Regions from separate parts of the Herbaspirillum sp. Her3 genome, predicted to be linked through region 2. Evidence: predicted binding sites of a transcription regulator. Region 2 holds the regulator's gene; the other holds the start of a gene.
The links. Region 2 encodes FliA, which starts transcription of late flagellar genes. Its sites were predicted from a motif close to CTAAAGTTTNNNNNNNNNNNGCCGNTA; they were not measured.

Region 1: motA (flagellar motor stator protein MotA) is a predicted target of FliA. The motif match lies at 2,226-2,252, and genes of this name have one in related genera.

What each region holds. Positions count from the first base shown of each region.
Region 1 covers NZ_CM176328.1:2,253,809-2,257,217, reverse strand. Annotated here, with positions in the region: gene ACVC5H_RS10420 (chemotaxis protein) at 1-171, opposite strand, end outside; gene motB (flagellar motor protein MotB) at 256-1,194, opposite strand; gene motA (flagellar motor stator protein MotA) at 1,251-2,111, opposite strand; gene ACVC5H_RS10405 (class I SAM-dependent methyltransferase) at 2,312-3,106, opposite strand; gene flhC (flagellar transcriptional regulator FlhC) at 3,184-3,409, opposite strand, start outside.
Region 2 covers NZ_CM176328.1:3,361,840-3,365,248, reverse strand. Annotated here, with positions in the region: gene flhF (flagellar biosynthesis GTPase FlhF) at 1-850, shown strand, start outside; gene ACVC5H_RS15295 (MinD/ParA family ATP-binding protein) at 885-1,688, shown strand; gene ACVC5H_RS15290 (RNA polymerase sigma factor FliA) at 1,694-2,431, shown strand; gene ACVC5H_RS15285 (flagella synthesis protein FlgN) at 2,532-2,990, opposite strand; gene flgM (flagellar biosynthesis anti-sigma factor FlgM) at 3,019-3,330, opposite strand.

The DNA.
Region 1 (3,409 bases), 1.1 Mb from region 2:
TACCGAACGATGCAGTTCCATGAAGCTGTTACCCAGCTTGCCAATGGCTTCCCCCAACAGGATGTTGGTCTGGACCAGGTCCGACTCCACTTCCGTCAATTGGCGGCTGCCGCCGCTGGCAGTATCGAGCAACAAGCGCTTGAGCTCCTGCAGCATGGTCTTGGTCGGCATATCCGGCTCTCTTCCCCTGTTCAATTGGAACATCTCTGCTTCATTGACACGCCCCGCGCAACCGCGCAGGCCGCCCACCCTCTATCAATTCTTGGCCGGCGTACTCAGCCCCTGCTGCACATCTTCATCGCTGGCGTCGGTGGGCACATTGAGCGAGCCACTATCCTTTTCCACCAGTTCTTCGGCCTTCTTGTTCATGACGATGATGCTGATGCGGCGGTTGATCGGGTTGAACGGATCTTCCTTGTCCAGCAAGACCGCCGAGGACAAGCCCACCACGCGCAGCACCTTCGATTCATCCATGCCGCCGGTAATCAGTTCGCGCCGCGAGGCATTGGCGCGGTCGGCTGACAGCTCCCAGTTGCTGTAGCCCTTCTCGCCCCGCGAATACGGCGTGGCATCGGTGTGGCCGGACAGGCTGATCTTGTTGGGCACATCGTTGAGGGTGCGGCCGATCTCGTGCAGGATTTCCTTGGTATAGGGCTGCAGCTGGGCACTGGCCAGGGCAAACATGGGACGGTTCTTCTCGTCCACGATCTGGATGCGCAAGCCTTCCGAGGTGATGTCGATCAACAGCTGGTTCTTGAACTGCTTGAGCGTGGGATTGGAATCGATGGCTTTTTCGATCCGCGCCTTCAGTTCCTCCAGCCGGGTACGCTCGGCGCGCTCCAGTTCCTGCTGTGCCTGCTTCAAGGTCTGCTTGCGCACCGTGATGTCGGTTTCACCCTTGCGCAACTGGCCGTCCTGGCGGGTCAGGTCCTTGCCGCCGCCGGGCAGCACCGTGTTGGCGTCACCACTGCCGGAACCGCCGGCCATGGCCACCTTCAGCGGCGTCTTGAAGTATTCGGCGATACCGTTCAGGTCACCCTTGGCGGTGGAGCCCAGCAGCCACATCAGCAGGAAGAACGCCATCATCGCAGTCACGAAGTCGGCGTACGCAATCTTCCAGGCGCCACCGTGGTGACCCCCGCCGCCCTTCTTGATCCGCTTTACGATAATGGGACGTAGCCCTTCGTCGGCCATGCCTGTGCTCCTGCTTCAATACTGCTGTCTGTGTGAATCGCCCTGCAACCTGTGCCTTACTTGCCCTTGGCCTGCTTGACGTGCTCTTCCAGTTCGAGGAAGGTCGGACGTTCGGTCGAGAACAGGACCTTGCGGCCGAATTCGATCGACAGCGCCGGCGCATAGCCGTTGAGGCTGGCCAGCAGCGTCACCTTCACGCACTGGTAGATCTTGGTCGATTCGTGCAGCTTCTGTTCCAGCAAGCTGGAGAGCGGGCCCACGAAACCGTAGGCCAGCAGAATACCGAGGAAGGTACCGACCAGCGCGTGCGCGATCAGCATACCCAGCTCGGAGGGCGGAATCCCCACCGATTCCATCGTGTGCACCACCCCCATCACCGCCGCCACGATACCGAAAGCCGGCATGCCGTCGCCCAGCTTGGCGATGCAGTGCACCGGAATCTCGCCCTCGTGGTGATGGGTCTCGATTTCGTTGTCCATCAGGTTTTCGATCTGGAACGCATCCATGTTGCCCGAAACCATCAGCCGCAGGTAGTCGGTCATGAACTCGATCAGGTGATGGTCGGCCAGCACGCCAGGGTACTTGCTGAAGATGGGGCTGCTCTCCGGCTCTTCGATGTCGCCTTCAATCGACATCAAACCCTCTTTACGCGACTTGGTAAGGATTTCGAACAGCAGCGCCATCAACTCCATGTACAGCGCCTTGGTATAGGTGCTGCCCTTGAAGACGGTGGGCAAGGCTTTCAGGGTGGCCTTGATGGCCTTGTTGTTGTTACCGACCAGGAAAGCACCCCCGGCGGCACCGCCGATCATGAGCAGTTCGATGGGCTGGAACAGTGCCCCGAGGTGCCCCCCCGCCATGGCAAAGCCGCCAAAGACGGACGCCATGACCACGATATATCCAATGATGACTAACAAGTGCCTACTCCCGTCCCTGTGGCGTTGAGTGTATTTTCACGTTCATCAGATTACAGGTATTCCAGTCAAGCAAATGGGGGAATACATATCCGAAAAACGTCCTTCCTTTTCGATTTACGGCTGAATTCGCGCAAACTTGATACGTCACGTCTCGCCGCCCGTCGACAGGGCTCCCTCACCTCCGGACATTTACATTTTCTTCACATGTACCACCCGTGCAGCACCCGACCGCCCTCGGGTGGCTGGACCACGACGTCAGGCGTGGCACCGGGGATATGAAACTCGTAACTCAAAAGCAGTGTGCCCGGCTTCATTTCAGAGCGCGCCTTGTGCCACAGCGCCACCATCGCCGCCGGCGACAGGTAGGCGAACACCACGTCGTAGTCGCCAAAATCCAGCAGCAGATAATCACCCCGCACGAAGCGGCAGCGGTTGCCCGCCAGCGCCGCCCGCACACGGCTGATCAGCCACGGCAAGGGGGCGATCTCGATACCGGTGAAAGCACTCTCGGGACGGCGGCGCGACAGATCCAGCACGGCGCCGCCCAGGCCGCTGCCGATATCCATGAAGCGGATCGGCCGCCCTTGCGGCAGCAAGCCGGCCACCGCATCCCAAGCGCTCTGGCCGGAAGGATAGAACGGCACCTGGCTGCGGAAGGTCGACCAGAACAACACCAGCAGGAACAGGAATACCGCCAGGAACACCCATGGCGGCCAATGCAGCTGCCCCACCCCCAATGCGGCCACCGGGAACACCAGCAGGATCAGCCACCACCACACTGCCATGCGGCGCAGGCGCGCCAGCAGCGCGGCGAGCACGCCATGCAGCAGTGAAGTCTGGAGGGGGGAGAGAGGAGCAAGACCGGCGCGCTGGCCCAACACATCGAGCACATTGGCGCCGACCAGGCCCAGCACGAACAGCAGCAGGGCCTGGATCGCCGGTGCCTGCCGCAGTGGCCTGCGGGGTACACCAGCGTGGTTCTGATCTTCGGACATCGAGGCTATCGGCCTTGTTCTTGTGGTTGACCGACCCGGCCCATTAACGCATCAATACGACAGCACGGGCGGCCACTTCAGGCCACCGCAGCCAGCACCGGCACGGCTGCCATGGGTGCCGATGCCGCCACCGGCATGGCCGCTTCGACCAGGCCCATGACCACGGCATCCTTGGCCTTCTTGGTCTTGCCGGCACGCGAAGGCATGTGGCACAGGCCGCACAGGTAATCCTGATGCAGGTCCAGGCGATGCACCACGAAGTGGCCGCCGCACTTGCAGCACGGCGTGGTCATGAGCATCTTG
Region 2 (3,409 bases):
GGAAATGCTGGCTGCCGGTTTCTCGGCCAGCCTGTCGCGATTGATTACCGAAAACCTGCCCGCCAATTCCAAGTCGCAGGACATCATGTTCTGGGTCAAGTCGGTGCTGGCGCGCAACCTCAACACCCTGGCCAACGAAAACGAGCTGCTGGAAAACGGCGGCGTCTTCGCCCTGGTCGGCCCCACCGGCGTGGGCAAGACCACCACCACCGCCAAGCTGGCGGCACGCTGCGTGATGCGCCACGGCTCCGGCAAGCTGGCCCTGATCACCACCGACGGCTACCGCATTGGCGGATATGAACAATTGCGCATCTACGGCAAGATCCTGGGCGTGATGGTGCATTCGGTGAAGGACGAAACCGACCTGCGCATTGCACTGGAGGAGCTCAAAGGCAAGCACACCGTGCTGATCGACACCGCCGGCGTGGGCCAGCGCGACCAGATGGTGGCCGAGCAGGACGCCATGCTGGCTGGCGCCGGGGTGGACATCAAGCGCTTGCTGTGCCTGAATGCCACCGCCACCGGCGGCACCTTGAATGAAGTGGTGCATGCCTATTCCAGCTCCGGCCTGGCCGGCTGCATCATCACCAAGCTCGATGAAGCCGCCACCATCGGCAATGTGCTGGACGTGGTGATCCGCCACAAGCTCAACCTGCATTACGTGGCCAACGGCCAGCGCGTGCCCGAAGACCTGCACGTGGCCAACAAGCTCTACCTGGCTGACCGCGCCTTCAAGCAGAAGCGCGAAACCGCTCCCTTCGAATTCCAGGAGGGCGAGTTACCGGGGGTCATCGGGCCCACCGCCATGTCCATGAATGACCGCGGACTGCGTGAGGTGAGCTTTGGCTAGTTACGATATCGACCAGGCAGCAGGTCTGCGCCGGATGCTGGAGCGTCCGGTGCCCAGGCTCTTTACTTTCTTTTCGGTGCTGGGCGAGGAAGAGAAGAGTGCCATGCTCATCAATCTGGCAGCCTCCCTGTCGCAAGCCAAGCATAGTGTGTTGGTGGTGGATGGCGACGTGGCCAGCACGGGTCTGTTGACCCGGATCGGCCTGCGCCACGATGTGGCCACCCTGCAGGAAGTGGCGCGCATGGAGCGGCCCCTGATCGAAGCCAAGCGGCTCTTGCCGGAAGGCTTTTCGATGGCGCGCATCGCTCGCCGCAGCGTGCCCTCGGCCACCGATCCCCATGCCGGCCGGCTGGCCGAGATCTTCGACAGCCTCATCGAGCAGGCCGAGATCACCCTGGTCAATGGCGTCCTGGCGAGCGACCTGTCGCTGCCGGTGCCGACCATGGAGATGGGTGAAATCGTGATCCAGGTGTCGACCACGGCGTCCTCGATCAAATCGGCCTATGCGCTCCTGAAGAGCCTGAGCGACCGCATTGGCCGCCGTCCCTTCAGTCTCATCGTCAACGATGCCACCGAGGCCGAAGCCCGGACCGTCTACGCCAACATGGCCCAGGCCGCCAGCCGCTACCTGGCTGCACAGTTGAATTTCATGGGTGCCATTCCGGCCGACGATCATATCCGCCGCGCTACCGGCCAGGGCCGGGCGGTGCGGGACGTGTTTCCGTTTGCCGGGGCGGCGCTGGCGTTCCAGCGCTTGTCCAAGCGCTTCACGGCCGGTTCGGATGCGGCCCGCAGTACGTATGGCATGGCCACCGACGGTGCCAGCCTGGGAGTGTGACGTGCATGTATAACGTCAAGGGAAAGAAGGGCAAGAATGACGTGCTCGAGCAGCATGCGCCGCTGGTCAAGAAACTGGCGCATCAGCTCAAGGCCAAGCTGCCCCCTAGCGTCGAGGTGGACGACCTGATTCAGGCCGGCATGATGGGCCTGCTCGATGCCGTGAACCGCTATGAGGAAACCCACGGCGCCCAGTTCGAGACCTATGCGGTACAGCGTATCCGTGGTGCCATGCTGGACGAGCTGCGCAGCAGCGACTGGCTGCCGCGCAGCATCCGCCAGAACGCGCGCAAGGTGGAAGAGGCGATGCAGACGCTGTTGCAGCAACTGGGCCGCCAGCCACAGGAGGCGGAAGTGGCCCAGCACATGAAGATCAGCCTGGCCGAATACCAGGCGCTGTTGACCGACTGCGGCGGCCATCAGCTGATCTATTACGAGGATTTCCACGACGATGATGGCGGTCACGAGCATTTCCTGGACCGTTACCAGACCGGCGAGGGCGATGATGATCCGCTGCAGAGCCTGATCGACGGTGGTTTCCGGGAAGCCGTGGTGGATTCCATCAAGGCCTTGCCCGAGCGCGAGCAAATCCTGATGGCGCTGTACTACGAGCAGGAAATGAACCTGAAGGAAATTGGCGCGGTCATGGGGGTCTCCGAGTCGCGCGTGTGCCAGCTGCACAGCCAGGCCATTTCGCGCATGCGCTCCTATCTGCGCGAGCATGCCTGGAGCGGGGTGGCCTGACAGTGCCTCGCCCGCAAGGCGCCACAATCCGATGCCCCAACGAAAAGCCCGGCAACTGCCGGGCTTTTCGTTGGTTCCGCCGCCGTACTGGCAGGAGGGCTTACACCACGCCCAGCCTGCGGCCGGAGGACTTGATGCTGTTCTGGCCGTCCGGCCCGTAGAAATTGCCGGTGCCGGTCTTGCCTTGCAGGATGGTCAGCGCGCTCTGGTTGATGGAGAGCTTCTTGCCGATCAGCAGGCCGTTGACACGGTTCAGTTCCTTGGCATCCTGCGCCAGCTCGAACAAGCTGGCCCAGATATCACGGTCGGCCTCGCTGGCCTGTTCATTCATCCACTTCTGCATGCCGCTTTCATCTGCGCTGTAGCCCAGGCTACCCAGCAGGGCATGGCGGTTGCCGGCCAGGGTGGACATCTCGGCGACGATGGCGGCCTTTTCGGAAATGATGTCGGTCAGGCCTTCGGCCGTGGTTTCGGCCAGCAGGGCCTGTTCCTGCTTCAGTTTCTCCACCAGGCGCGACAGGGCGCCGTGTTCCAGGGGAAGTTTGCTGGCCGGGTTCATGCGAAGCAATCCTGTAGGCGGATGGCGATCAAGCCTGGCGGGCGTTGACGAGGTTCTGGGCGGTACTGATCACGCCGCTGGCGACCTTGTCCGGATTGACCTGGAAGGTGCCGTTGGCGATGGCCGCCTTGATGTCGGCCACTTTCTTGGCGTCGAAGCTGGAGTTGTTGTTGCCCTTGACGTCCATCGCCTGGTAGGTGCTGGACAGACGCACGCTGTCGGAAGCGGCGGGAGTGGGCGTCGCGCCATTGCCTGCAGTAGCGCCGGCCGAAGTATTGGTGCGAGCTTGCGTCTGCTCGGTATTGAGGGTCGTGGATTTGAGTGCGTCGTTAACGTTCACGGCAGTATTCCTTGTAGGGTGGGGGCGCTGCGCACCCGCCTGTCGTATTGAGTATCGACCAGTTCTGGGCAAACTTTAA